Regions from separate parts of the Massilia sp. DD77 genome, predicted to be linked through region 4. Evidence: predicted binding sites of a transcription regulator. Region 4 holds the regulator's gene; each other region holds the start of a gene.
The links. Region 4 encodes FNR, which switches genes on or off when oxygen is low (the NO sensors DNR and NnrR bind a similar motif). Its sites were predicted from a motif close to TTGATNNNNATCAA; they were not measured.

Region 1 (7,273 bases), on a different contig from region 4:
CTAAGGAAGCATATGGGCTTAAACCTGTATCGTGGGTTCGAATCCCACCGCCTCCGCCAAGTTTCAAAGAAAAGAGCGACCGCAAGGTCGCTTTTTTCTTTTCCGCGGCGGATCAGGCGAGTAGAGCGCCTGCGCGCTCTACGCGTGGGATTCGAAGGCTTGCGCGTACTCGCGCAAGCGCGGCCTGCAGGATGTAGGCGAATCCCACCGCCTCCGCCAAGTTTCAAAGAAAAGAGCGACCGCAAGGTCGCTTTTTTCTTTTCCGCAGCGGATCAGGCGAGTAGAGCGCCTGCGCGCTCTACGCGTGGGATGCGAAGGCTTGCGCGTACTCGCGCAAGCGCGGCCGGCAGGATGTAGGCGAATCCCACCGCCTTCGGCAAGACGATTGTTTGCGCTGCGGGTTTTTTGTTTTGGAACTTCAAGAACGTGTCAATACGGATCCCATTGCGGGATTTGTATCCGTCTACGCGCTCGATGACTGACAGCTTCCATCAGCGACAAGGGAAAGCCCGGCTCGCGCTTGTTGAGGACGGCCTGGCCTGCCTCGTTCAGGGCGATTGTCGTTCCGTGCTTGCCCGTGACCGGTCCAACGGCAGCTCGGCGCAGCCAAGGTGCCGCGGCTGGCCAGCACACCCGATGCACCGGCCAGAAAAGCTGTGACATGCATGCCTCCCGTCGAGCGAATAGAAAACGCCCGGACAAGCTTATGAGCTCTGATAGTGGCGATCGGTAATGGCCACGCGTTTGACGCGCGTCAAAATCGCACTGAAAAATAAGGTCCTAGACTGGGACAAGACAGTCCAACGAGCTGTACGCCCCCACGCTGCCAACAATGTCCTTGATTGCGGGGTGTCCAGCGACTAAGGTGAGGTGACACAGGCTGTTTCGGGGGCTGCGATGTTGATACGTCTTGCGAAGGAGCCTGAGGCTTTACTACCTGCGAGACGGGACCGACGCTGTTCCGGCCGTCGGTTGCGCCTGCTCGTCACGCGCTACCTGTCGGGATGCGTACCCGCGTTGATGGCAGCCCTGACGGGGATGCGGCCGGTGGCGGCCGCTGCCGCTCCCGCTGAAGGTTCCGGGCAACCGGCTGGCGCAGGACAGTGTCCCGTACGCCTTCTTGCATGACGAATCCTTGGAGACCAGCATGTCCTTCCTGAGCAGGCGTGCCTGCATGTTCGTGCTTGGGTTGCCGGCGCTTGTCCTGGCCGAACCGGTGTCCGTCACCACGCATTCGACCGGGACGAGCAATGTCGACAGCACCATCCTGTTCGCACTCGGGCTGGACAGTGTCACGACGGCGCCCTTCCTTCCCTTCGAACTGACTCTCAGGTCGACATTCGAGCCGGACGCCATTCCCTCCAACTGGGCTTACAACGATGGCGGTGAAGTGGCGATCGACTTTCGCATCGGAGACCAGGAATTCCACTATGGCGGCCGCGCCGACAGCTCTGTCAATCTCTACGACCAGTCCACCAGCTTCGACGCCTACGGCCATGTCATTTCGTTCAATACGCCTGGCCCGCCGGACTCGAGTTATATCATCCGTTTCTCCCATACGCTGTACTACCTGCCGGACAACCCGGGCGCGGCTGGGCCGCTGAGCCCGCTTTATGCCGACGCGCGCGACGGCGTGTATGGGCACTACACCATCGATGCCTTCCCAAGCTACCCGGATGTCCCTCTCCACTGGCAGATGTCGTCAACCACCGACGCCATGCTGTCCGTCCAGGTGGGAGTGGTGCCGGAGCCCGCACCTTTCCTCCTGCTGTCGGCCGGGCTGTTGACCCTCGCCCTGCGGCGGCGCCTGAATCTCGGTAACGTAACTGGGCAATTACGGCACATTTTGACCTGCATCAAACATTTTTTTGACTGATCGGAACAGACTGGGGACTGGTGTTCTTGAATACGAACGAACGGAAGAGGCCGAGATGTTCCGCAAGATCCTGGTACCCACCGATGGATCGCCCTTGTCCGACACCGCCGGCAGGGCGGCAGTGACCCTCGCGCGCGGGTGCGGCGCCGAAATCGTCGCCTTGTCGATCGCGCAGATGCTTCCGCTGTCGGCCGTCAGCGCGGACGACCCGGCCGGGCCCGCGGCGGCCGAGCGCGGCCGGGCGTTGGACCTGGCCGCGCAGCGCGCCGGGAGGATTGCGGACATGGCTGGGGCAGCCGGGGTGCAGCACAGCGTCGTCACCTCGGCCGCGTCGCCGGAGCATGAGGAGATCATCCGGGTCGCCGAGGAGTCGAACTGCGACCTCATCTTCATGGCGACCCATGGTCAAGGCGGACTGACCAGGCTGATCGCGGGCAGGGTGCCGCAACTGGTGCTCGCCTATTCTCCCTTGCCGGTCATGCTGTACCGCGGGAGCGTCATGCCCGCATGAGCACGTCCCGCGAGCGGTCACGGTCTTACTTCATTGAGGAGGTGGAAATGTACAAGCGAATACTTTTTCCGACCGATGGTTCGGAAGCATCGGGGCGAGCTGCTTACGCCGCCCTCGACTTCGCCAAAAGCACCGGTGCCACGGTGGTCGCCATGACGGCGGTCCCGGAGTTCCACACCTTCACCACCGATGCCGAGATGCTGGAGCAGACGGCGTCCGAGTACAAGGAGGCCAGCACGGCGCGGGCGGGACGCCTGCTGGACGAGATCGCCGCCCTCGCACGCGAGCGTGGCGTGCCATGTACTTGCCTCCAAGTCGTTTCCGATAGTCCTTACGAGGCGATCATCGCAAGCGCCCGCGAACAAGGCTGCGACCTGATCATGATGGCCTCCCACGGCCGCCGGGGAATCAAAGGTCTGCTGCTGGGTAGCGAGACCCACAAGGTGCTGGTCCACAGCGCGATCCCCGTCATGGTGCACCGCTAGGCGCCGCGGCGCCGGAAAGGAACGCAAAGCTATGTACAAGCGCCTCCTCGTCCCAACCGACGGTTCGCCCGTATCCGAGAATGCCGTGGACGCCGCGATCGATTTCGCCCGCGTCTGCGGCAGCGAGATCCTTGCGCTGTCCATCGCCATGCCCGAGCCTGCAATCCAGTCCGCCGAGGCGGCGATGGTGATCGACGCGGGACTCGAAGTTGACGTGCTGCTCGAAAATGCGCAAAAGCTGGTTGCCGCGATCTGCGCACGCGCTCAGGATGCGGGGGTGACATGCACGCAACGGGTCGAGCTGTCCCTGGATCCAGGGAAAGTGATCGTCGATACCGCATGCGAGCAGGCCTGCGACCTGATCTTCATGGGTTCGCACGGACGGCGTGGCCTGAGCCGGCTACTCGCAGGCAGTGTGACACAGGCGGTGCTCGCCTATGCCCCGATGCCGGTCATGGTGTTGCGGCCGGTGTCGAAGGACGAGCGTGCGCAGGCGCTGGCGCGGCACTGTCCAGCAGAGCGCCATGCGTGACCGGGACTCCAGGTGCGCTCGCGTCCGCAGCGGCCACCATGGCGCACGCTTGCGGAGCCGGTGAAGCAGGCACTCCAGGCCGGGCAGGGAGAGGCGGGCCCTCGTCGCCTGAAAGCGGGCTTGCGCGCCTGGACTACCCGCGTCTCCGGTAAGCTCGAGGAAGCCGTCGAGCGCGAATTCGGGAAGGAACTCGACCGCAGCCTGGGCGACATGCTGCCCGCGCTGGGAGCGGCATTCGGGATTGCCGTGGTCTTGTTCAGTGCATGGGATTACTGGATCGATCCGGAGCGGGCAGCGACCACAAGCATGTTGCGCCTGGCGCTCGTGCTGATCGGCGCCGTGGGGTATGCCGCATGGCTCCCGGCGATCCCGGTGGGCTGGCGTTGCGGCTTCGTCTACGGCACGCATACGGGCGCCATGATCCTCAGTTCGGCACTGCTGCCCGACGGCCTGGTGCTCGCGCTCCCGGCGATCACCGGAGTCATGTTTCCAGTCGCGCTGATGGAGCCTCGGCTGCACCGCTTATTGCTAATATTCCTGTTCCCGACGCTATTGTTCGCCCTGTTGGGCGCCGCTGTTCTCCCACAGCAGGTCTTTGCCAGGAGTGCCCTGGTCTACCTGATCACGCTTGGCTTGGCCGCAGCGATCGCTATCAAGCAGGGCCACTTGCGGCGCGCCGCGTTTGTGGCACAACGAGCGCTTGCCTATGAGGCGCATCACGACAGCCTCAGCGGCCTCCTGGCGCGGGGCTACCTGATCGAGCTTGCAGGTCACGACTTTTCGCTCGCGCGGCGCTACAACCGGCCGTTGGCCATCAGCATGATCGACATCGACTACTTCAAGCGTATCAACGATACCTTTGGCCATCCTGCGGGCGACGCCCTGATTCGCGAGCTTGGCAAGGTGTGCTCGGCCGAGCTGCGCGCCAGCGACTATTTCGGGCGCATCGGGGGCGAGGAGTTTGTCTGTGTCATGCCGGAGACGCAGGAAGAAGAGGCGATCGCCTGCGCCGAGAGGATGCGCAATGCCGTAGCAGCCATTCGGCTGGATTTCCCGGAGGGCGTGGTGCGATGTACCATCAGCATCGGGATCGCAGGTCTTGAACCCCGCCACTCGGATTTCAACGCTTTACTGGCTGCAGCCGATGCCGCTCTGTACCGGGCCAAGGCAGGCGGACGTGATCGCATCGAGCTGGCGCCGCACGAACACCCCTGAGGATGGTTGGCTAGCCGGGAGCGGCCGTCAACAGCGCCGCGAGTCGCCCGGGTTCGAGAAGCTCGATCTCGCGCTTGTCGAGGGCGATCCAGCCCTCGTCGCGGAAGCGGGTCAGCAGACGGCTGACGCTTTCGAGCGCCAGTCCGAGGTGGTCGCCGATATCGGCGCGCGACATGTGCAGGCGGAAGCGGCGCGCCGACAACCCGCGCTGGGCATACCTTGCCGACAGGCTCAGCAGGAATCCGGCCAGCCTTTCTGCCGCGGACCTGTTCGCATGCAGGAGCGCAGCCTGCTCGCGGACAATCTCCTGGCTCATCGCACAATGGAAGCGCTGCAGCAATCGTGGCGATACCTGGAGGGTTTCCAAGAACTTAGTATAGGGAATTTCACAGACCTCGCTGTCCTCGAGCGCTACCAGGGTGCATGTGTGGCGTCCGGTGGAGATCGCGTCCAGGCCGATCAGGTCGGCGGTCATGTAGAACGCGGTGACGCGAGGATGACCGTGGTGGTCGGGGCGCGAACCCTTCAGGTGTCCGAACCGCACCGCGTAGAGCATGACGAAGGGCTGGGCCCGGCGAACCAGGATGTCGTCGCGCGCGAGGCGGCGGCGGTGCACGATCAGGTTGTTGAACGTGGCGAATTCGCGTGCATCGACGCCGGAGGGCAGGTACAGGTCGCGGGCGACGCACCGACGGCACTTGGGTACCAGCGGTGCGCGCATGGGAGCACCCAGCTCAGGTTGAACGCTCATGTGATTCATACGGTCTCCCCCGGCGCGCGAAGACGCCGCGCAGACCAGTATCCGGTAAAGTGGAGGGGCGGGCAAGGGCGACGATGGCTTCATTTCTGTAAGGCATCGTGGATCTGTTCGAGCAGGCGCCTTCATTATTCGGTCAAATTTTGATGTCGGTCAACTGAGCCGCATGACATATCGGCTTGGAAGAATTACAGTCGGTCCGACCATGTCGATCGAACGAGACAGCGAGGAATCGATGGCGGACCCCGTCCCGGTAATACCCGACGGCCTGCGCGGCGAGCACGCGGCCTTCACGTCCCGTCCGGACAGCCATGGAAGCTGACGCTCCCGGCGCTCCCGCGGGACTGGACAGCGAAGAGGCGGCTCGGCGCCTGGCGCGCGACGGTCCCAACAGCCTGCCCGATGCAAGCCGACGGCGCTGGCGGCGCATCGCCGCGGACGCGGCCCGCGAGCCGATGTATCTGCTGCTCGCCGGCGCCGCAGTACTCTACCTTCTGCTGGGCGAGCCGCGCGAAGGTGTGTTCCTGCTGGGCATGGTGGTCCTCATGATGTGCATGACCCTGTTTCAGGAAGGGCGCACCGAACGCGCGCTCCAGGCACTGCGCGACCTGAGTTCCCCGACCGCTCTTGCTTGGCGCGACGGCCAGGCGCAGCGTATTCCGGCGAGCGCACTGGTAGAAGGCGACCTGGTGGAGCTGGGCGAGGGCGACCGGGTGCCGGCCGACGGCCTGCTGCTCGCCGCTGCCGGCTTGCTGGTGGATGAGTCGCTGCTGACCGGCGAATCGGTCCCGGTCGGCAAGCTCGCGGCGCCGAAGGGCAGCGCGCCGGCGCCCCCGGGCGGCGCCGACCTGCCATGGGTGTTCTCCGGGACCCTGGTGGTGCAGGGCCATGGCCTGGCGCGGGTCAGCGCCACCGGCCCGCGCAGCGAGATCGGTCGCATCGGAGCCGCGCTCGGACAGATCGAGCCGCCACGCAGCCGCCTGCAGCGCGAGACCACGCAGCTGGCGCGCCGCTTCGCCCTGCTGGGAGGCGTCGTCAGCGTGTCCCTGGTGCTGTTGCTGGTCGCGCGCGGCAGCGACTGGCTGCAGGCCCTGCTGGCAGGCATCGCCTTGTCGATGTCGATGCTGCCGGAAGAGTTTCCCGTCATCCTGACCGTGTTTCCCGCACTCGGCGCCTGGCGCCTGGCGCGGCGCCAGGTTCTGACCCGGCGCCTGGCGGCCATCGAGATCCTCGGTTCGACCTCGGTGTTATGTGTCGACAAGACGGGCACGCTCACGGAGAACCGGATGGCGGTGGCGGCTCTGTGGCGCGAAGGGGTCAAGCACGAGCCGGGCGGCGGGGCTCCGATGCCGGAGGCGCACGGGGAACTGCTGGCGCACGCGCTGCGCGCCAGCCGCGAACTCGGCAGCGACCCGATGGAAGCGGCCTTCTGGCGCCTGGCGGGCGATGCGCTTGCGGACGGCGGCGCGGTGCCGCACGGCTGGGTCCAGGTTCATGAGTACGGCCTGACACCCCAGCGCCCGGCGCTGGTGCAGGTCTGGGACCGCGGGGACGGCAGCGCGCTGGTCGCCGCAAAGGGGGCGCCGGAGACGATCGCCGCCATGTGCCGCGCGGACCCGCCGCGCCTCGCGGCGGCGCTGGAGGCGGCGGCGCGCATGGCGGGCGCAGGCCTGCGCGTGTTGGCGGTGGCGCGCGCCGATGTGCGCACGGGCCCATGGCCGGCCGACCCGGCCGCCTTCGGGTTCGAGTTGCTGGGCCTGGCTGCCTTGGCCGATCCCCTGCGCGAGGATATACCGGCGGCAATCGCATCGTGCCGGGAGGCCGGCCTTCGCGTCGTGATGATCACCGGCGACCACCCGGAAACGGCACGCGCGATCGCGCGCCAGGCCGGGCTGGG
Region 2 (7,273 bases), on a different contig from region 4:
AGCACGGCATCCAGCTCGGGTGCGTCCAGCAACGCGGCCAGCGCATGGCGGTAGCGCTCCGCGGGCGCATCGCCCACGATGTCGATCGGATTGGCGTGCGACCACAAGGGCGGCAAGCCGTCGCCCAGGCGCGCCAGCGTGGCGGGCGCCAGCTGGGCCAGCACGCCGCCCGCGTCCGCCAGGGCGTCGGTCGCCATGACGCCCGGCCCGCCGCCGTTGGTGAGGATCGCCAGGCGCTCGCCGCGCGGAAGGCGGGCGCGCGCCAGCATCGCCACCGCGTCGAACAGGTCGTCCGTGGTGCGCACCCGCAGCATGCCGGCGCGGCGCAGCGCCGCGTCGTAGACCAGGTCCGATCCGGCCAGCGCGCCGGTATGGCTGAAGGCCGCGCGCGCCGCGTCCTTGCCGCGCCCGGCCTTGACGATCAGGGTCGGCTTGCCGCGCGCCGCGCCGCGCGCCGCGCTCATGAACTTGCGCGCCTGGCGCAGGCTTTCGGCATACAGCAGGATGGCGTCGGTGCCGGGATCGGCGGCCAGGTAATCGAGCAGGTCGCCGAAATCGACGTCGCTGCCGTCGCCCAGGGAGATGAAACAGGAAAAGCCGATACGCCGCGCGGCGGCCCAGTCGAGCACGGCGGTGACGAGCGCCCCCGACTGCGCCACGAAGGCCAGGCGGCCGGGGAGCGCCGCGCCCGGCGCGAAGCTGGCGTTCAGGCCAATGCCCGGCACCAGCATGCCGACGCAGTTTGGGCCGAGGATGCGCAGCAGCCAGGGTTGCGCCGCGTCCAGCATGGCTTGGCGCAGGCTGCGGCCGCCGCCGGCGTCGGCGTCCAGACCGGCGCTGATGACGATGGCTGCGCGGCAGCCGGCGGCGCCGAGTTCCCCGATCAGCGTCGGCACCGTGGACGCCGGCGTGCAGATCACGGCCAGGTCGGGGACGCCGGGCAGCTCGCCGACGCGGCTGTAGGCAGGGCGGCCGCCAACCTGGGCATGGCGCCGGTTGACCGGCCACAGCGGTCCGCGGAAGCCGCCCGCAAGGATGTTTCGCCACACGGTCGCGCCCACGCTGCCGGGCCGGTCGGAGGCGCCGATCACGGCGACCGAGCGGGGCGCAAAGAAGTGACCGAGGTTGCGAATACTCATGAGCTCTCCCTGGCCTCAGCCAAATATCGACAGCCTAGCGAAGCCCGAGAGTAAATTATTTGACGGACATCAAAATTGGAATAGAAATCGATGGTAGCGCCCGCAGTGCGAGGTTCGCTGCGCCAGTCAGTACGAATGCTCGTGGATTTGATCTCCATCAAACACAAGGCCGGGCGATATGGCGAGACTGGCTTGACATTCTTGGTCGGGACGAGGAGCAGGGCTGATGAGCTACAAGACCATCGTCGTACATGCGGACCTGTCGCGCCATGCTCCAGGGCGGATCCGGATCGCCGCCGAGCTGGCCAAGGCGCATGGTGCACACCTGATCGGCGTTGCCGCCACCGGCGTGTCGCGTGACATTTTTCCACATGGCTACCATGCGGCGCCGGACAGCCTTGAGGCAAGCTATTTCCAGCCATTGCACGACACGGCGGCGCGCGCCCTCGAACAGTTCGCCGCCATCGCCGACGAGGCAGGGGTGCCGTCGGAGGGCCGCCTGGTGTGCGACCTGGTCAGCGATGCGCTTGCCAGGCTGGGACGCTTCAGCGACCTGGTGGTCGTCAACCAGGACGATCTTGCCGAAGCCCTGACCGACACGATCGGGCGCGTTCCGGAATATGTCGTGTTTACCTGCGCCCGCCCGGTTCTGGTCGTCCCCTGCGCACCGGGGCGCCGGTCGCCGGGCGAGCACATCCTGGTGGCATGGAACGGCAGCAAGGAGGCCTCGGCCGCCCTGCGCGCCGCCGTGCCCCTGATGCAGCGCGCCACGCGCGTGACTGTCGTGTCATTCCAGATCCCCGGCGGCGCCGGCCTGTCCGATGCCGGCGAGGATGCAGACTTGATCGCCTTCCTTTCCCGCCACGCGATCCGGGTGGAGATGCTGGCGATCCGGCGCAATATCGACAATGGCCATCACCTGCTGACGCTGGCGGCACAGGACGGCTACGATCTCGTGGTCATGGGGTGCTACGGCCATACCCAGTTCCGTGAACTCTTTCTCGGCGGCGTGAGCAGGACCGTGCTCCAGGACAGCACGATTCCCCTGTTGCTCGCGCGCTGAGCCGGAACCGACCCCCCGCGCTTACGGGAATTCGCCGAACTCCGGCCGCGACGCTTCGCGCGGTACCCGCAGCAACAGTACCGGGACGGTCGAGTTCGCGAGCACGTATTGCGCGACGCTGCCGGCGAACAACCGGTTGGCGTCGTTCGGTCCGTGCGTTCCCATTACGATCAGGTCGCAACCCTGTTCTTCCGCGATCCGCACGATCTCCGGGCCCGGTACCGAGGAGAGCGGTGTTGCCCACTCGCAACTCACCCCGGCAGCGTCGGCGATGCGCCGGACGGTCTCGACGTGAGCGCGGGCAGCCTCGTGTGCGCGGAGGAACTCGGCCCGGGTGTCCGGCACGGCGGCGCCGCTGTCCGGCATGGAAAAGTGCGGTTGCGCGACCGATACCGCCACCATGCGTCCGGCGCCTGCTCGCGCGAGCAGGGCGCCCATCTGGGCTGCCTGGACTGCGATGTCGGAGCCGTCTGTCGCCACGCAAACTCTTTCGATGAACATGATGGAGGGTCCGGGAAGGTGGAATGCGTTCAGGATTACCATACTTGCTCGTGCTGTGTTTGACCGGCGTCAAGGAACTGCCAAATGGCATCTCAGGCAATTTTGATCGAGATCAAACATTTAATACGGCACTGAGTCGAAGATGGAAAAGCCTTCATTGATCGCGATCGGACGGCTCTCTCATGTGCCTTGCCATTCCCATGCAGGTTGTCGCGCTCGACGGACAAACGGCGTGCTGCGAGGCGGGCGGCGTCCGTCGTGAAGTCAGCCTCTACCTCTTGCCTCCCGGTTCGGTTGATGCCGGCGACTTCGTCATCGTGCACGTGGGTTATGCGATCCAGACAGTGGCAGCGGACGAAGCGCTGGGCACCTGGGAACTGCTGGATCGCGCTACACGCGCGCAGGGCGGGACATGATGCATGAGCTGTCTGTCTGCAGCGCGCTGCTGGACCAGGTGGCCCGGCTGGCGGCGCGGCACGGGGCAAGCGGCGTGAGCATGGTGAGCTTGCGGCTGGGACCCTTGTCCGGTATCGAGCCGGCGCTGCTGCGGGCAGCCTATCGGGAGGCGCGCCGCGGTACGCCCGCGCAGGACGCGGAACTGGCCATCGTGGAGGTTCCGCTCAGGATCGCCTGCCTGCGCTGCGGGGCAGCAGGCGACGCCGCGCTCGACAGGCTGAGCTGCGCCATCTGCGGCAGCGGGCTGACCCGGCTCCTGAGCGGCGACGAAATGCTGCTCGACAGCGTCGACCTGGTCTTCCCTGGCCAGTCAACTTAGCGCCTTGGGGGGAAACGATGTGCGAGGACTGTGGTTGCGGCATGAGCGCCGGCCATTCCGGGCCGAACTATGCACCGGTGGAAGCGCGCGGCACACGGATAGAGGTGCTGCGCGGCCTGCTGGCCGCCAACGACAGGACGGCGGCGCACAATCGCCGCCATTTCGACGCCGCTCGCGTCCTGGCAGTCAACCTGATGTCGTCGCCGGGGGCGGGGAAGACATCCCTGCTGGAGGCGAGCATCGAGGCGCTTGCCGCGGAATACGCCATCGCCGTGATCGTCGGCGACCTGGAGACGGACAACGACGCTCGCCGCATCCGCGCCAAGGGCGTCCCCGTGGTACAGATCACGACCGGCAGCGCCTGCCACCTGGACGCGGCGATGGTGCACGACGCGTGGCACCGCCTGGCGCAGGACCGGGTCGACATCCTGTTCATCGAGAACGTGGGCAACCTGGTCTGTCCCGCCAGCTTCGACCTCGGCCAGCACCATGACGTCGTCCTGCTGTCGGTCACCGAAGGCGACGACAAGCCGGCCAAGTATCCGGTCATGTTCCGGGCCGCCGACCTGCTCCTGATCAGCAAGGTGGACCTGCTGCCCTTCCTGGACGACTTCGATCAGGACAAGGCCACGCGCTCCCTGCGCCGGATCGCCAATCCAGCCCCCGTGCTGCCGCTGTCTTCCCGCAGGAGGGTCGGCATGGAGGCCTGGCTCGCCTGGCTGCGCCGCATGCATGCCGCCTTGCCGGCGGCCGTGGAACACGCCCGATGAGCGCCGACGCCATCCAGTGGCTGGCGCGCATCCGGGCCTTGCGCCTGCCGCCCCGGCTCAGGATCATGAATGTCTGCGGCGGCCACGAGCGCACGGTGAGCATGGCGGGACTGCGCAGCGTCCTGCCGCCCGAGGTCGAACTCATACCCGGACCCGGTTGCCCCGTCTGCGTGTGTCCCGAGGAAGACATCCACGACGCGGTCCGGATCGCGCTCGACGGGGAGGCGATCGTGCTCGCGTTCGGCGACATGCTGCGGGTGCCGGCCAATGTGCCGAAGGGCGAGCCGGCCTCGCTGGAGCAGGCGCGCGGCGCGGGCGCCGATGTGCGGCCGATCGCCACGCCGCTCGAGGCGGTCCGGATCGCGCGGGCGCATCCGGAGCGGGCGGTGGTGTTCTTCGCCGCCGGCTTCGAGACCACGACCGCGCCGGTGGCGGCCATGCTGCTCGCCGCGGCGCCGGCCAATCTGTTCGTGTTGCTGTCGGCACGCCGCACCTGGCCGGCCGTCGCCATGCTGCTCGACTCCGGGCAGGCGTCGTTCGACGCATTGCTGGCGCCCGGCCATGTGGCCACCGTCATGGGGACCGACGAGTGGCGTTTCGTGCCCGAACGGCATGCCATGCCGGCGGCGGTCGCCGGGTTCACGCCCGACAGCCTGCTGGCGGCCACTTATTCCGTGCTGAGGCAAGTCGTCGAGGGGCGCTGCTTTCTCGATAACTGTTATCCGCGGGTGGCGCGCCCTGGCGGCAATCCGCTGGCGCAACAGCAGATGGCGCGGGTCCTCGACATCGTCGATGCGCCCTGGCGCGGCATCGGCGTGATTCCGCGCTCGGGCTACCGCTTGACGTCCGCTTTCGCCGGGCACGACGCACGCCTGCGCTTCCCCGCCGATCCGCAGGCCGGCCGCAAGCGTGCGGGCCGGATGCCGCCGGGCTGCGACTGCGCGAAAGTGGTGCTGGGGCAGATCTACCCCGACCAGTGCCGTCTTTACGGCCGCGCCTGCACGCCGCGTGGGCCGGTCGGCCCTTGCATGGTGTCCGACGAGGGAGCCTGCCGCATCTGGTGGGCGGCCGGGAAACGTCCGGCCGGGCTGGCGGGGAGCGAAGCTTGATGCCATGGATACGGTGAACGCGACTGGGGAACGGGCGGAGGGCGCGGCGGCGGCCTGCCGCTGGCTGCTGTCGGGGCGGGTCCAGGGCGTCGGATTCCGGCCTTTCGTGCACCGTCTTGCCGGCGCCCGCGGCATCCGGGGCTTCGTGCAGAATGTCGCGGGCCAGGTCCTGGTCGTCGGCGAAGGCGAGGCCGCCGCGCTGGAACGCTTCGGCCAGGCCCTGCTGGCGGAGGCGCCGCCGCTGGCCCGCGCGCGCCTCGCTTCCTGCGAGGCACAGCCTCCATCCGGTTTCCCGGACTTTCGTATTCTCGCGAGCGACGCCGATGCGGACGGGGAAGTGTTCCTGCCGCCCGACCTGTTCTGCTGCGACGACTGCGTGCGCGAACTCGGCGATCCTGCCGACCCGCGCTACCGCTATCCCTTCATCAACTGCACCCAATGCGGCCCGCGCTACACGCTGATCGCGGCGCTGCCCTACGACCGGGCGAATACGACGATGAAGGCATTCCGCCTGTGCGCACGCTGCCGGAGCGAATACGAGGACCCCGGCAGCCGGCGCTTCCACGCCGAACCGGTCGCCTGTCCCGACTGTGGGCCGCAGCTAGCCTTCCATGCCCCCGGCAGGCCGCCGCTGCATGGCGAGGCCGCGCTGGCGGAGTGCGTTGCGCAGCTGAAGGCGGGACGCATCGTCGCGGCGAAGGGCATCGGCGGCTACCATCTGCTGGCCGACGCCGGGAACGAGGCCGCCGTGGAGCGCCTGCGGGTGCGCAAGCGCCGGCCCCATAAGCCCCTGGCCCTGCTGTTTCCCGCCGACGCCGCCTGCCTGGACCGCACGCTGGACCTGGAGCCGCCCGCGCAGGCGGCACTATGGAGTCCGCCGCGCCCGATCGTGCTGGTGCGGCCGAAACCCGGCGCGGCGCTGGCGCGTTGCGTCCATCCGGGCCTGACGGAAGTGGGCGCGATGCTGCCTTGCAGCCCGCTGCATCATCTCCTGATGCAGTCCTTCGGCCGGCCCCTGGTGGCCACCTCCGCCAATATCAGCGGCGAACCGGTCCTGACCGAGGCGGCGGACGTCGAGGGACGCCTGGGCGATGTCGCCGACGCCTGCCTGCATCACGACCGGCCCATCGCCCGTCCGGCCGACGACTCGGTGTTTCGCGTGATCGCTGGCAGGCCCAGGCCGATCCGGCTCGGGCGCGGCGCGGCCCCTGTGGAGATGGCCCTGCCGCGCGCCCTGGCCCGGCCCCTGCTCGCGACCGGCGGTCACATGAAGAACGCGATCGCGCTGGGTTGGGGCAGCCGGGCGGTGCTTGGGCCGCATATCGGTGGCCTGGATAGCCCGCGCGCGCTTGCCGTGTTCGAGGCGGCGCTGGCCGAGCTTGCCGCCCTGCACGGGGTGACGCCGCAAGGCGTCGTCTGCGATGCGCATCCGGATTATGCGGGCACGCGCTGGGCCATGGCATCGGGCCTGCCGGCCATTCGGGTGCAGCACCACCGCGCCCACGCTTCGGCGCTGGCCGCCGAATATCCCGAGGTCGCGCGCTGGCTGGTCTTTACCTGGGATGGCGTCGGCCTGGGTGACGATGGCAGCCTGTGGGGAGGCGAAGCCTTGCTCGGCGTCCCCGGCGCCTGGCGCCGGGTGGCAAGCCTGCGTCCGTTCCGCCTGGCGGCAGCCGGGCAGGCCGCGCGCGCGCCCTGGCGCAGCGCGGCCGCACTGTGCTGGGAGAGCGGCCGGGCGTGGCGCGGCCCACACGCCGCCTTGCTGTTCCAGGCCTGGCGCAAGGGCATCAACTGCAGCACGACCACGGCGGCGGGCCGGCTGTTCGACGGCGCGGCGGCCCTGGTGGGGCTGCTCGACGAGGCCAGCTACGAAGGGCAGGGGCCGATGTGGCTGGAAGCGAGCGCCGAAGGATGGG
Region 3 (7,273 bases), on a different contig from region 4:
GCTGCTGGTGGTGTACTCGAACGGCAGCGAGTCCTACCGCAACCTGAACATCTACGAGGGATTCCAGCCCCTGTACTACGCCGAACTGCGCTTCACGATGACCAACTTCCGCACGCCGGACAACGTGACCACGACCGAGCGCGGCCGCTTTGGCCACATCGTGTGGGAAGGCGACCAGGGCTTGTCGGCCAATGCCGAGGCGGTCTACTTCACGGGGAACAACACCAGCTCGATCCTGACCAATGGCGCCTATGCGCCCGCGGGCAACCAGTTTAATTCGCAGAGCAGCGTCAACAAAGACGCCGCATCGGTCGGCGTCGACTTCGACACCTACGAGATCGGCCCGTTCACGGCCCGGCAGAACGTCGCCAGCGCCACCTTCCGCGCGACCGAGGACATGATCCTGCTGAGCACGGCCGTCCTGGCCGTGCCGAGCGCGCCGGACGCCGACCTGGCGCTCGAGATGGTGCAGAACGGCCCGCTCAAGGAAAACGCCCCGGCCAGCTACAACTTCACGGTGAACAACAAGGGGCCGTCAGCGGACGATGGGCCGATCACCGTGCGCATTACGCTGCCTTCCAGTCAGACCTACACGTCGGCCACCGGCACCGACTGGAGCTGCACGGTCTTCGGCCAGGTGGTGACCTGCAACTACGCGCAGACGCTCGCCATGAACGAGGTGACGCCGCCGCTGGTGCTGAACACCAAGGTCACCAAGGCGGGCGAGATGACGGTCAGCGCGACGGTGACGGGGTCGATGGACCCGGATACCAGCAACAATACCAAGAGCGTCAAATCGACCACGGTGGTGCCTCAGGCGGCAGGCTACAAATTCACCAGCGTCAAATGCGCGGTCGGAGCGGTGGTGGGATCGAGCGCCTGCCCGCTGTATGACGAGACCACCAACGGGATCGTGGCGGGGAACGTGGCGCCGGTATGGGTGACTGCTGTCTCCGAGGGCAAGGCGCTGGCGGTCAGCACCAGCCAGACCGTCACCGCGCCGCTCCAGTTCGCGCTGGGCTGCTACGGTCCGCAATCCTCGACGGCGCAGGCCAGGTACAGCCACACGGTCGGGACGGCGACCACCACGATCAGCCTGGACAAGTGCAGCTCGGCCACCGGCATGCCGACTTGGCAGTCCCTGACCTTGAGCTATCCGGCCAACACCGCATCGGTCGAGACCAGGTTTTCCTACCTCGATGTCGGCATCCTCAAGCTCTTCCTGAAGGACAGCAAGGGCCTGCTCGACGACGCCGACCTTGTTTCGGTGCCGGCCAAGCTCGAACTGGCAATCGTCCGCAATGATGGCAGCTATGCGAACCCCAAGACCAAGGAGCTGACCGAGGTGGGTTTCGCGATGGCCGGCGAGACGTTTACGATGTCCCTGGTCGCGCGTGCCAGCACCGGCGAGGAGCTCAAGGGCTTCGGCAACGAAGGTGTCGCCCTGCGGCCGAAACCGGTACTCGCCATGGCGGGGACGGGGGCGCTGAAGGACGTGTCGGCGCAAGAGCTGACCAAGCTGGAAGGAAGCTTCCCCGATGCTGGCGCCTTCAAGGGCACGGCGTTCAGCTGGAGCCAGGTCGGCAGCTTCGAACTCACGGCCGCGGTCGCAGCCTACCTTGGCACGAGCCGCGACTACACCACCGACCTGCAGACCGTGGGCCGTTTCTACCCGGCGTATTTCTCGACCATCGTCGACGGCAATTTCGATTGCGTGCCCCGCATGAAATGTCCGGCCGAAGGTTTGGCGGCGATCACGACCGCGACGCATTCGACCCAGGGCTTTGCGGTGCAGGTCAAGGCGCATGATGTCGACGGCGGCGAGCTCTCTTTCTTCAACAGCGTTCGCTTCCCGACCCTGGTGCCGGAAATTAACCTGCAGGCCGTGAGCAAGCCGGGTACCGGTACCGCCATTGTCGCACCCGCGAACGGTGGCCTCACTCTGGGAGGCAGCAACAAACGCTTGACTACCCGAGCGGCCGCCTACGGTCTCGGGACCGCGTTCGACGCGAGAGCCACGCGCAGTAAGGCCGGCTGGCCGCCCCCGGCCGCGATCTACCTGCGCGCGACCGCCGCCGAGAGCCGCGGCGGCAAAGGTGCGCTCACCTTGAGCTCTGTACAGACCGACATCGACCAATCGATCGAAGGCGGCATCATGGTCGTGACCGGCCGGGTCGAGGTCGCCAATGTCTTCGGCTCCGAACGGCTGAGCACCCGCATCCCACTGCAGGCACAGTTCTGGACCGGCACCGCCTGGGCGCCAACCTCGACCTTCACCGACCCGGACGAGCTCAACGTCAGCCAGGTACGCTTTTCCAGCTGCACCCGCTCGCTGAAGGTCGCCGGCATGAGCGGCACCGCCAACTGCATCGCCCTGGACTCGGCCAGCGCCGGCGCCTTGCCGCTCACGGATGGCCGCGCGGTGTACGCGATTGCCCCAGTCGGCGCCAACCGGCAGGGCAGTGTATTGGTCAACCTCGACAGCCCGGCCTGGCTGCCCAGCACCTTCGGACAAGTGAGCTTTGGTCAATACCGCAGTCCGGTCATCTACGTGCGCGAAGTCTATTGATAACGAAATCGGGCAAAAACGGCGCGAAACGCACACGTAGCGGGTAATCCGAGAGATTTAGTGATGGTTTTCGGCACTTCTTGAATATAATCAAGAGGTAGCCGAAACCCTTCACTTTTCGTCGATCGACTCCCGGGCGTGCATGCGTTTTTTTAAGAGAGCAAAGAAAAAAGATGGCTGGTTGAGCATCGCCGTCCAGCGCGACGGGATTGCTGCCGCCAGCGTCAAGCGCATCGCCGAGGGCAAGCCCTTCGTGCGCTTTGCGCAATTCCTTCCGGGCCAGGACACCGCGGCCGTGCTCGAAAAGGCCGCGCGCGAAGGCCAGGCCAACAGCTTCCGCTGCGCCACCGTGCTGGCGGGCGGCGAGTACCAGGTCCTGAGCGTCGAGGCGCCGAACGTGCCCAAGGACGAGATGAAGACCGCCATCCGCTGGCGCCTCAAGGACATCCTCGATTTCCCGGTCGACCAGGCCACCATCGACGTGCTCGACATTCCCGTCGACGCCAATGCCGGCGCGCGCGCCCAGCAGTCGGTGTTCGTGGTCGCGGCGCGCAATACCGTGATCGCCCCGCGCCAGAAACTCTTCCTGGACGCCAAGGTCGATCTGGGCGTGATCGACATTCCCGAAATGGCCCAGCGGAATATCTCGGCCATGCTGGCGCCGGAAGGGCGGGGCGTGGCCATGCTCTCGTTCGGCGAGGACGGCGGTCTGCTGACGGTCACCTACAAAGGCGAGCTCTACCTGTCGCGCCGCTTCGACGTCACCATCGAACAGCTGCTCGAACCCGACCACGAGCGCAAGCACGCCAGCTTCGACCGCATCACGCTCGAGTTGCAGCGTTCGCTCGACCACTTCGAGCGCCAGTATTCCTTCATCAGCGTGGCCAAGCTGGTGCTCGGCCCGTCGGATGTGAGCGGCCTCGAGGAGTACCTGTCGAGCAACCTGTACACCCCGGTCGAAAGCCTGGACCTGGCCAGCTTGCTCGACTTCTCGCGTACCCCCGAGCTGGCCGACAAGTCGGTCCAGCAGCGCTTCTTCCTGGCACTGGGCGCCGCCTTGCGCGAGGAGGTGGCGGCATGAGCCAGCAGATCAATCTGTTCAACCCGGCCTTCCTGCCCCAGAAGAAGGTCCTGACCGCCGGCACCATGGCGATCGCCCTGGCCGTGCTGGTGGCCGGCCTCGGGGGGCTGCTCGCCTATGGTAAGGTACGCACCGAAAGTCTGCGCGCCGAAGCCGAGGCCGGCGCGCTGCGCCTGAAGCAGAAGCAGGAGCGCCTGGCGAGCGTCAACACCGATTTCGCGCCGCGCCAGAAGAGCCGCGAGCTCGACGCCGAGATCCTGGAGGCCGAGGCCCACCTGGCCTCGCTGCGCCACATTTCCGGCATCATCGAGCGCGGCGACCTGGGCGACACCAGGGGCTATGCCGGCTACTTCCGCGCGCTGGCGCGCCAGAGCGTGCCGGGCCTGTGGCTGACCGGCGTGACCGTGGCCGGCGCCGGCAAGGACATCGGCATCAAGGGCCGCACCACCGACCCGGCCAAGGTGCCGGGCTACCTGAACCGTCTGACCGGCGAGCCCCTGATGCAGGGCAAGGCCTTCACCAGCCTGCAGATCCGCCAGGCGGCGCCGGTTAACGCCACGGGTGCGGACGGCAAGCCGTCCACCGTTCCGGCGCCCTATGTGGAGTTCAGCCTGCAATCGGTGGCCGAAGAGGTGCGCCAATGAAGGCTGTACCAATGAAGGCGCGCATCAAGGAACTGGCGGCGAAGATCGACGCGCTGAGCCTGCGCGAACGTGGATTGATGTTCGCCGCCGTCGTGGCTGTTATCGTGTTCCTGGCGCACTCGATGGCGCTCGGCCCCTTGCTGCGCGACCAGGATACCCTGCGCGACCAGATCGCCCAGCAGCGCAACAACATGATGGGCCTGGACGGGGAGATCACCGCCAAGGTACAGGCTTACCAGGTCGATCCGGATGCGCCCGCGCGCAAGCGGCTGGCCGCGATCAAGGAAGAAACCGCCCGCCTGAACGAGGCCCTGCTGGCCATGGAACACGGACTGGTGGCGCCGGAGCGCATGGCGCCGCTGGTCGAGTCCATCCTCAAGGCCAACGGCCGCCTGAAGCTGGTGTCGCTGCGCACCCTGCCTTCCGAGCCGCTGTCGGGCGCGGAAGGGGCGGGCAACGCGCCGCCGCCGGCGCCGCCCACGCCGGCGCCACAGCCCGCGCCGGGTACGCTGGGCGCATTGCAGCCGCCCATGGCGCCTGCGCCCGGAGCGGCAGCAGCAGGGGCCGCCCCGGCAGCCGCGGCGCCCAAGCAAGCCGATCTGCTGTACCGCCATGGTGTCGAAGTCACCGTGCGCGGCAATTATCTCGACATGGTCGATTACATGAGCGCGCTCGAAACCATGCCCACCCGGCTGTTCTGGGGCAAGGCGCAGCTCGACGTGGAGGAGTATCCGGCATCCCGCCTGACCCTCACCCTGTACACCCTGAGCCTGGACCGGAAATGGATGAAGCTGTGAAGAACCTGATCCTGACGACCCTGGCGGGCCTCGCGCTCGCCCACCTGCCTGCCGGTGCGCAGGCCCTGACCGACCCGACCCGCCCGCCGGCAGCCCTCGAAGGCGCACGCGCCGACGGCGCCGGCGACAGTTTGCCGCGCCTGCAGTCGGTGCTGATTTCGCCGCGCGCCGGCGGACGCCACGTGGCCGTGATCGACGGTGAAACCGTGCGGCTGGGCGATTCCTTCCGCGGCGCCCGCGTGGTGCGCATGACCCAGACCGAGGTCGAGCTGGCGCGCGGCGCCGAGCGCCAGGTGCTGCGTCTCGACGTCGCCGCCGCGACCGTCGCCGGCATGACCCGGGCGGTCCAATGAAGCGTGGCACCGCGATGGGCAAGCTGCTGCTCCTGGGCGCCGGCGCCGCCGGCGTGCTGCTGCTGTCCGGCTGCGACACCGCCCCGAAGAACGACGCCCCGGACCTGATCGCGAAGGAGATGGCCAAGGCCGCTGCCAAGCCTGCCGCCGCGCCGGTGGTCGACCAGGCAGTCGCCAATGCGCTGCTGCCGCCGGCCAGCGCGCTGGCCAGCCAGCTGCCCAAGGCCCGTCCGGCGCTGGAAGAGCGCTTCAACGTCTCCTTCAATAACGTTCCGGCCCAGCAGTTCTTCCGCTCGATCGTGGCCGGCACCCGCTACAACATGCTGGTGCATCCGGACGTGAGCGGCAGCATCAGCGCCAACCTCAAGGACGTGACCCTGGCCGAGACGCTGGAAGCGATCCGCGAGATGTACGGCTACGACTACCGCATCGACGGCACCCGCATCACCATCCGCCCGCTGACGATGCAGACCCGGATGTTCCAGGTGAACTACCTGACCGCCAAGCGGCGCGGCATGTCGAACCTGCGCGTGACCTCGACCTCGGTGGCCGATGCCGGCACCAGCGGCAGCGGGTCCGGCGGCAGCGGCGGGCAGGGCGCCGGCAACCAGCCGAACAACAACCAGAATAACAACCGGAACGGCACCAGCAACCAGGTGCAGCTCGACAGCACCGACGTCAACACGGTCTCCGAGAACGACTTCTGGGGCGAGCTGAAGGCGGCCATCGACGCCATCGTCGGCTCGCGCGAAGGCGGGCGCAGCGTGGTGGTCAGCCCGCAGTCGGGCGTGGTCGTGATCCGCGCCATGCCGGACGAGCTGCGCAACGTCGACGCCTACCTGAAGGCCACCCAGCTGTCGGTCGACCGCCAGGTGATCCTGGAAGCGAAGATCATCGAGGTCGAGCTGAACGACCGCTTCCAGAGCGGCATCAACTGGGCCTCGTTCGCCTCGATCAGCAGCTCGCACCCGAACCGCGTGGCGACCGGCATGATCGGCCCGGGCGCCAACCTGGCGCCGCTGCCGCGCGACGGCGGCCAGCCGGCCGTGATCGGCAACGGCCAGGGCCTGTCGGCCAGCACCGGCTTCTCGCTGTCGAACGCCGCCACCGCCGCCGGCTCGCTGTTCGGTTTCGCCTTCCAGACCAATAACTTCGCCGCGCTACTGTCCTTCCTGGAGTCGCAGGGCAACGTGCACGTCCTGTCCAGCCCGCGCGTGGCGGCGATGAACAACCAGAAGGCCGTACTCAAGATCGGCACCGACGAGTTCTTCGTCACCGGCATCACCAACACCATCAACAATACCGAGAACGGCACCATCGTCACCCCGAGCGTGACCGTGCAGCCCTTCTTCTCGGGCGTGGTGCTGGACGTGACGCCCCAGATCGACGACAAGGGCAACATCCTGCTGCACGTGCATCCCTCGGTGAGCCAGGTCAGCACGGTCAACAAGGACGTCGACCTGGGTTCGTCGGGCATCTTCCGCCTGCCGCTCGCGGCGTCCAGCACGTCGGAGCTGGACAGCATCGTGCGCGGCCAGAACGGCCAGGTGGTCGCGATCGGCGGCCTGATGCGCCAGGCGACCATCGGCGACGTCGACCAGCTGCCGGGCGCCGACAAGGTGCCGGTGCTGGGCGCGCTGTTCCGCAACAAGAACCGCGTGACCCAGAAGCGCGAGCTGGTGGTCCTGATCAAGCCGACCATCGTCGAAGGCGCGAACGACTGGAGCGCGGACCTGCTGGACGCGGGCCGCAGGATCGAACAACTCGACCCGCGCACAAGGGAGCGCAAGTAATGTATGCGGCCCACTTCGGCCTGCGCGAGCTGCCCT
Region 4 (7,273 bases):
CGTAGGGATTGACCGGCGGCGTGCCGATGCTGATGAAGAGCTGGGCGAATTCGTCGGCGACCGCCTGCGGGTCCATCACGCCCGATGCCAAGGTCAATTGCTCCCAGGCTTGCTCCAAGGCCAGTTCGCCGCCCTGGGCCAGGATCGGGTCGGCATTGGCGAGCGCCTCCAGCAGCTCGGCGTCGGGCGGAGCCAAAAGCAGCCGCGACAGCAAGGCGTACAGGTCGGCGCGCGCCTGGTCTTCACCACTCAGGGGAGGCGCCAGCGTGACGCCGGCTGGTCGGTCGAGCGTGGGCGCGCTGGGCGTGGACACTGTGCAGCTCTCCTGTTAGCAAAGGTTCATGAGAAGTGTATTCCTCCCCAGCTGGAGAGCGCGCACGCTTGGCTCGTCAACGCATGCCGGCTGCCCGCATGACCAGGCGCAGCGCGAAGGCAACCAGCGCCAGGGTGGCCACGCCGCCCAGCCAGAGCGCCGCCGTCCAGGCCAGGCGGCGCATCCATTGGCGTTTGCCGGGCTTGAGGTGTTCCATCAGTGATAGCCCGCGTCGGCCTTGACCTTGCCCCGGAATACCCAGTACGACCAGGCCGTGTACATCAGGATGATGGGCAGGATGAACAGCGTGCCCACCAGCGCGAAGCCCTGGCTGCTCGGCGGCGAGGCCGCTTCCCAGATCGAGATGCTTGGCGGAACGATGTGGGGCCAGATGCTGATCGCCATGCCGCTGTAGCCCAGGAAGATCAGGGCCAGGGCCATCACGAAGGGCAGCCTGAACGGCTCCTTGCCGCGCCCGCGCCCCAGCGAACGCAGCAGCAGGAGCATGCAGGCCGCCACCAGGATCGGCACCGGCGCCAGGAACACGGTGTTCGGGAAGGTGAACCAGCGGTCGGCCACGGCCGGGTCGCGCAGCGGGGTCCAGATGCTGACCACCACGATGGCGCCCAGCAGCATCAGGGCGAAGGGACGCGCCACCTGCACCATGCGCGCATGCAGTTCGCCTTCGGTCTTCATGATCAGCCAGGTAGCCCCCAGCAGGGTATAGGCGATCATCACGCCCAGGCCGGCGACCAGGGGGAAAGGCGCGATCCAGTCGAGCGCCCCGCCGGCATAGCTGCGGCCAGAGACCGCGATGCCGTCCAGGAAGGCCCCGAGCGAGACGCCCTGGAAGAAGCTGGCGACGACCGAGCCGCCGATGAAGGCCTTGTCCCACAGGTGGCGCTCGTGCTCCTTGGCCTTGAAGCGGAACTCGAAGGCCACGCCGCGGAACACCAGGCCGATCAGCATGAAGACCAGAGGCAGGTAGAGGCCCGAGAGGATGATCGAATAGGCCACCGGGAAGGCCGCCAGCAGTCCTTCCCCGCCCAGCACCAGCCAGGTCTCGTTGCCGTCCCAGACCGGGGCCACCGTGTTCATCATGGTGTCGCGGTCGCGCTTCTTGGGAGTGAAGGGAAACAGCAGGCCGATGCCCAGGTCGAAGCCGTCCAGCAGCACGTACATGAAGACCGCGAAGAAGATGATGACGGCCCAGATGATGGAAGTATCGATGCCCATGGCTTCAGCTCCGCTCCGGACCAGCGTCCGCGCCGTCGTTGGTATTGTCGTCGTTCTGGACGTCGGCCGCCGACATCGGCCGCATCGGGGTGCGCTCCTCGCCCGGCCCGCCCTCGGGCGGCCGCGCCAGCTCGAAGTGCTGCGGCCCCTTGCGGATCATGCGCAGCACGTAGCCGGTGCCGGCCCCGAACACGAACAGGTAAGCCGCCACGAACAGCGCCAGGGTCAGGCCCAGGGCCACGGCGCCATGGGGCGAGACGGCGTCCGCCGTGCGCAGCACGCCATACACCACCCAGGGCTGGCGCCCCACCTCGGTGGTCACCCAGCCGGCCAGGATCGCCACCAGGCCCGCCGGCCCCATCCACAGGGCGAAGCGCAGGAACAGCCGGTTGGCGAACAGGCGCCCGCCGCGCCGCAGGAACAGGCTCCAGGCCCCGAGCGCGATCATCAGGAGGCCCAGCCCCACCATCAGGCGGAAGCTCCAGAACACGATCAGGGAGTTCGGCCGCTGGTCGCGCGGAAAATCCTTCAGGGCCGGGACCTGGCCGTCCAGGGTGTGGGTCAGGATGATGCTGCCCAGGTAAGGGATGCCGAGCGCGTACCGGGTGCGCTCCTCTTCCATGTCGGGAATCCCGAACAGCAGCAGCGGCACCGCCTCGCCCGGATGGTTCTGCCAGTGGCCTTCCATCGCCGCCAGCTTGGCCGGCTGGTGCTTGAGCGTGTTCAGGCCGTGGAAGTCGCCGACCACGGCCTGGACCGGCGCCACCAGCAGCAGCATCCACATCGCCATCGACATCATCTTGCGCACCGCCGGGTTGTCGCGCCCGCGCAGCAGGTGCCAGGCGGCGGAGGCGCCCACCAGCAGGGCCGTGGTGAGATAGGCGGCGATCACCATGTGCACCAGGCGGTAGGGAAAGGAGGGATTGAAAACGATCGCCAGCCAGTCGGCCGGCACCATTCGTCCGTTCTCGATGGCATAGCCTTGCGGCGTCTGCATCCAGCTGTTGGCGGCCAGGATCCAGGTGGACGAGATCAGGGTGCCGATCGCCACCATGCAGGTAGCGACGACATGCAGGGCCGGGCCGACCCGGTTCCAGCCGAACAGCATCACGCCCAGGAAACCGGCCTCCAGGAAGAAGGCGGTCAGCACTTCATAGGACAGGATCGGTCCCAGGATGCTGCCCGCGAATTCCGACAGGTAGCTCCAGTTGGTGCCGATCTGGTAGGCCATGACGATGCCCGAGACCACGCCCATGCCGAAGGTGACGGCGAAGATCTTGAGCCAGAAGTGATACAGGTCGACGAAGACCTGGCGCCCGCTGCGCAGCCAGCACAGTTCGAGCACGGCCAGGTAGCTGGCCATGCCAATTGTGATAGCCGGAAACAAAATATGGAAGGACATCGTGAAGGCGAACTGGATCCGTGCGAGATCCAGGGCGGACAGACCAAGCATGGCGTGTTCCTTCGTGGTGTCGGCGTGTTGCGAATCTAGCATGCGCGGTGGGGGCGCACGCTTGGGTAATGGCTTTTTTGCTACGGCTGTCACTGAATCTGGCGCGGTTTGCCGGCAAATCTGGGTCCCTGGGACGATTTGTCGCGTCGCATCCCCGGCCCGCCCGTCTATAATCTGAGCATCGCGCGATCCACCGGAACCCCCATGACCCAGCCCGTGTCGTTCATCACCGACCCCAGCAAGCAGCCCGTGAGCATCCAGGCCCTGAAAGCCAGCTGCTCCGCCTGCAGCATGCACCAGTTGTGCCTGCCCATGGGCCTGGAAGACGCCGACATCAACCGCCTCGACCAGATCATCGGCCGCCGCCGGCGCCTGGAAAAAGATGAACGGCTCTACCAGATGGGAGAGCCGTTCCGCAACCTGTACGCGGTGCGCTTCGGCCACTTCAAGACCTACCAGGTGAACGCGGCCGGCGAAGCCCAGATCACCGGCTTCCAGATGGCCGGCGAGCTGCTGGGCATGGACGCGATCAGCGGCAACCACCACTGCGACGCCGTGGCGCTGGAAGACAGCGAGGTCTGCGAAATTCCCTTCACGCGCCTCGAAGAGCTGTTCGGCGAAGTGCCGGCCCTGCTGCGCCACTTCCACCGCATCATGAGCCAGGAAATCACGCGCGAGCAGAACGTCATGCTACTGCTAGGCAATATGCGCGCCGAGCAGCGCTTCGCCGTCTTCCTGGTCAACCTGTCGGCCCGCTATGCGGCGCGCGGCTATTCGCCCACCAGCTTCCAGCTGCGCATGTCGCGCGAGGACATCGGCAACTACCTGGGCCTGACCATCGAGAGCGTCAGCCGGCTGCTGTCGCGCTTCAAGAAGCAGGGCTGGCTGCAGGTCGACAAGCGCGACGTCACCCTGCTCGACCCGGCCAAGCTGAAGGCGCTCGCGGCCGGCACCGACATCTGCAGCCCCATGGCCTGAACCATGGCGGCGCCGCTTCCGGTCGACCTGCACCTGCGCAGCTACGGCATGGTGCGCGAGGCGGACCGCCACGACTATGCCCAGATCGTGCTGCCGGTGGCCGGCGAGGTCGAACTCGACATCGAAGGCCGCGGCCGCAAGCTCGATCTGCTGCACGCCGCCGTGGTCGCACCCGGCGCCTGGCATTCGCAGGCTGGCGCGGCCGGCAACCAGTCCTTCATCCTCGACCTCGATCCCGGGCTGCTGCGGCAAGGTCCCTGGGAGCGCCTGCTGGAGCGCCCCTTCACCCCGATCGGCGCGGCCGCGCGCAAGCTGGTCGAGTTCATGAGCCTGGCGGCGGCCGGCGCCAAGGCGGCGCCCCAGCTGGTGCAGGGCTGGACCCCGCTGCTGCTCGATTCCCTGGCCCAGGCCCAGGCCGCCTTCCAGCCCGCCTCCAGGCTTGCCGCGCTGATGGCGCGCATCGAGCTTCAACCCGGCCTGCCCTGGACCCTGGACAGCATGGCGCACGCCGCCTCCCTCAGCGCCAGCCGCCTGCACACCCTGTTCCGCCTGGAGACTGGGCTGAGCCCCCACGAATGGCTGCTGCGCCGCCGGCTGGAAGCGGTCTGCACCCTGTTGGCCTCGACCGGGCGGCCCATCGCCGACCTCGCCCTGGAGACCGGCTTCTCCGACCAGAGCGTGCTGACCCGCGCCATGCGCAAGGCCATGGACACCACGCCCGCCGCCTACCGCAAGGCCGCACGCGAGGATACGCACAAGACGCAGTAGGCGGCGCCAAGACGCGGTCCCGGCCGCGCGGCCAGAATCTCCGCTCTCAGGAGACATTCATGGTCAAGCCAAGCACTTCGCACACCTCGCTCGGCATCGGTTCGGGCATCCTCGCCGGCGCCCTCTGGGGCCTGGTCTTTCTCGCTCCCGAACTCACCGCCGGCTTCCTGCCTTTGCAGTTGTCGGCCGGGCGCTACCTGGCCTACGGCCTGGTGGCGGCGGTCCTGATTGCGCCTTCCTGGCGGCGCCTGCTGCGCACGCTCACCTGGAAGGAATGGCGCGCCCTGCTCTGGCTCTCCTTCAGCGGGAACATCGTTTATTACGTGTTCCTGGCGACCGCCGTGCAGCAAGGCGGCGTGGCCATGCCCTCGCTGGTGATCGGCCTGCTGCCGATCGCCGTCACCCTGGTGGGCAGCCGCGACCGCCACGCGCCGCCGCTGCGCCGCCTGCTGCCTTCGCTGGCCCTAAGCGCGGCCGGGCTGGCCTGCATCAGCTGGCAGTCGCTGTCCAGCGCCGGCATCGATTCGCTGCCCGGCCTGGGCTGCGCGGTGGGCGCGCTGGTGTCCTGGACCATCTACGCGGTGAACAACAGCCGCTGGCTTGGCCGCTTGCAGGGCGTCTCGGGCCACGACTGGAACCTGGCGATGGGGGTCGTGACCGGACTGGAGGCCCTGTTGCTGGCGGTTCCCGCGTTTGCCGGGACCGACACGGGCCACAGCAGCGCGCAATGGCTGCATTTCGCGGGCGTGGTGACCAGCGTGGCGATCCTGTGCTCGATCCTGGGCAACGCCTTGTGGAACGTGGCGAGCCGCGCCCTGCCCTTGACCCTGATGGGGCAGATGATCGTGTTCGAGACGCTGTTCGCGTCGCTATACGGCTTCCTGTGGGAGGAAAGGTGGCCGACGGGGCTGGAATGGGCGGCCATGGTACTGCTGGTGGGCGGGGTGGTGGCGTGTGCGCGGGCGCATGCGCGTAGAGACGATTAAGCCAGCCGTCCACGGGCACCTCGTTATACCCGCTCGCTCAACCCGTCGTCCCTGCGAAGGCGGGGATCCAAGCTCGTTGAATCGAGCTTGAATGGAACCATGAGGCTACTCACGCAAACTTGGGTCCCCGCCTTCGCGGGGATGACGGATTAAGGGCGCGGGCCGAAACAGTGGATCAGCTATCCATGCGCCGCCTGAGCCACCAAACTGGCATCATGCCAGAGTAATCTCAACAGGAGCGAACACGGTGTGGTGGACACGAAGCTGGATGACGGTGCAGCAGGAATTCTCGGACTTGGGGAACGTGGAGGACATCACCCGCATCGTGGTGCGCCTGCTGGTGGCGCTGGTGCTGGGCGGGCTGCTCGGCTACGAGCGTGAATCGGTGGGCGCCTCCGCCGGCCTGCGTACCCACATGCTGGTCTCGCTCGGCGCCGCCCTCTTCGTGCTGATCCCGCTGCAGGCGGGGATGGGCATCCAGGACCTGTCGCGGGTCCTGCAGGGCATCGTGGCCGGCATCGGCTTCCTGGGCGCGGGCGCCATCCTCAAGCAGACCGACAAGGACGACATCAAGGGCCTGACCACCGCGGCCAGCGTCTGGCTGACCGCCGCGATCGGCATCGCGGCCGGCATGGGGCGCGAGGCGACGGCGGTGCTCAGCACCCTGTTCGCCCTCGTCGTGCTGGCGATCCTGCGCAGCACGACGAAGCCGAAGGAAGATTAGGCGACGGCCTTGCCGGGGGCTTGCGTCTTGCCGGCCTGCACGCGCTGCTCCCAGTAGTGGGCGCCTTCGATGCCCAGCGCCTTCGGATCGAACTGCGGATCCTTGCCGGCCTTCTTCTGGGCTTCGTAGTCGCGCAGGCACTTGAAGGCCGTCTTCTGCAGCATCAGGATGGCGATGATGTTCAGCCAGGCCATCAGGCCCACGCCCATGTCGCCCAGGCCCCAGGCAGCTTCCGCCGTCTTCACGGAACCGTAGTAGGTCGCGCCGATGATGAACAGCTTGAGCAGCAGCGTCATCCACGGACGGTTGACGGTCCGGTTGATGTAGGCGATGTTAGTCTCGGCGATGTAGTAATAAGCGACGATCGTGGTGAACGCGAAGAACAGCAGCGCGATGGCGACGAACAGGGCGCCGAAGCCCGGCATCACGTTCTCCAGCGCGGTCTGGACGTAGCCGGGGCCGGAGGCGACCCCCTGCACGCCGGTGAACATCGGGGTGCCGTCCGGCGCCTCGACATTGTACTGGCCGGTAATCAGGAGCATGAAGGCGGTCGCCGAGCACACGAACAGGGTGTCGATGTAGACCGAGAAGCCCTGCACCAGGCCCTGCTTGGCCGGGTGGCTCACTTCGGCGGCCGACGAGGCGTGCGGGCCGGTGCCCTGCCCCGCCTCGTTCGAGTACACCCCGCGCTTGACGCCCCACTGGATCGCCAGGCCCAGGATCGCGCCGAAGGCGGCGTCCGCGCCGAAGGCATTCACGAAGATCAGCTTCAGAACACCAGGCAGCGCGCCGATGTTCATCGCCACGATGGCCAC

Region 1: the regulator FNR is predicted to act here: its motif matches at 5,520-5,533, upstream of V7778_RS13060 (cation-translocating P-type ATPase).
Region 2: the regulator FNR is predicted to act here: its motif matches at 2,806-2,819, upstream of V7778_RS13110 (universal stress protein).
Region 3: the regulator FNR is predicted to act here: its motif matches at 2,650-2,663, upstream of V7778_RS10880 (agglutinin biogenesis protein MshI).

The regions. Positions count from the first base shown of each region.
Region 1 is NZ_JBAMDH010000019.1:21,336-28,608, forward strand. Features, by position in the region: tRNA gene V7778_RS13025 (tRNA-Ser) at 1-59, shown strand, start outside; gene V7778_RS13030 (PEP-CTERM sorting domain-containing protein) at 1,148-1,876, shown strand; gene V7778_RS13035 (universal stress protein) at 1,932-2,387, shown strand; gene V7778_RS13040 (universal stress protein) at 2,435-2,872, shown strand; gene V7778_RS13045 (universal stress protein) at 2,904-3,404, shown strand; gene V7778_RS13050 (GGDEF domain-containing protein) at 3,465-4,619, shown strand; gene V7778_RS13055 (helix-turn-helix domain-containing protein) at 4,630-5,379, opposite strand; gene V7778_RS13060 (cation-translocating P-type ATPase) at 5,688-7,273, shown strand, end outside.
Region 2 is NZ_JBAMDH010000019.1:35,078-42,350, forward strand. Features, by position in the region: gene V7778_RS13100 (bifunctional acetate--CoA ligase family protein/GNAT family N-acetyltransferase) at 1-1,139, opposite strand, end outside; gene V7778_RS13105 (universal stress protein) at 1,366-2,202, shown strand; gene V7778_RS13110 (universal stress protein) at 2,224-2,745, opposite strand; gene V7778_RS13115 (HypC/HybG/HupF family hydrogenase formation chaperone) at 2,886-3,119, shown strand; gene V7778_RS13120 (hydrogenase maturation nickel metallochaperone HypA/HybF) at 3,119-3,478, shown strand; gene hypB (hydrogenase nickel incorporation protein HypB) at 3,520-4,248, shown strand; gene hypD (hydrogenase formation protein HypD) at 4,245-5,357, shown strand; gene hypF (carbamoyltransferase HypF) at 5,362-7,273, shown strand, end outside.
Region 3 is NZ_JBAMDH010000015.1:84,106-91,378, reverse strand. Features, by position in the region: gene V7778_RS10885 (DUF6701 domain-containing protein) at 1-2,569, shown strand, start outside; gene V7778_RS10880 (agglutinin biogenesis protein MshI) at 2,712-3,650, shown strand; gene V7778_RS10875 (hypothetical protein) at 3,647-4,294, shown strand; gene V7778_RS10870 (hypothetical protein) at 4,291-5,091, shown strand; gene V7778_RS10865 (hypothetical protein) at 5,076-5,444, shown strand; gene mshL (pilus (MSHA type) biogenesis protein MshL) at 5,441-7,237, shown strand; gene V7778_RS10855 (ExeA family protein) at 7,237-7,273, shown strand, end outside.
Region 4 is NZ_JBAMDH010000009.1:90,767-98,039, reverse strand. Features, by position in the region: gene V7778_RS07070 (TorD/DmsD family molecular chaperone) at 1-313, opposite strand, end outside; gene V7778_RS07065 (DUF2474 domain-containing protein) at 390-530, opposite strand; gene cydB (cytochrome d ubiquinol oxidase subunit II) at 530-1,549, opposite strand; gene V7778_RS07055 (cytochrome ubiquinol oxidase subunit I) at 1,554-3,002, opposite strand; gene fnr (fumarate/nitrate reduction transcriptional regulator Fnr) at 3,207-3,980, shown strand; gene V7778_RS07045 (helix-turn-helix transcriptional regulator) at 3,984-4,748, shown strand; gene V7778_RS07040 (DMT family transporter) at 4,808-5,734, shown strand; gene V7778_RS07035 (MgtC/SapB family protein) at 6,003-6,458, shown strand; gene V7778_RS07030 (alanine/glycine:cation symporter family protein) at 6,455-7,273, opposite strand, start outside.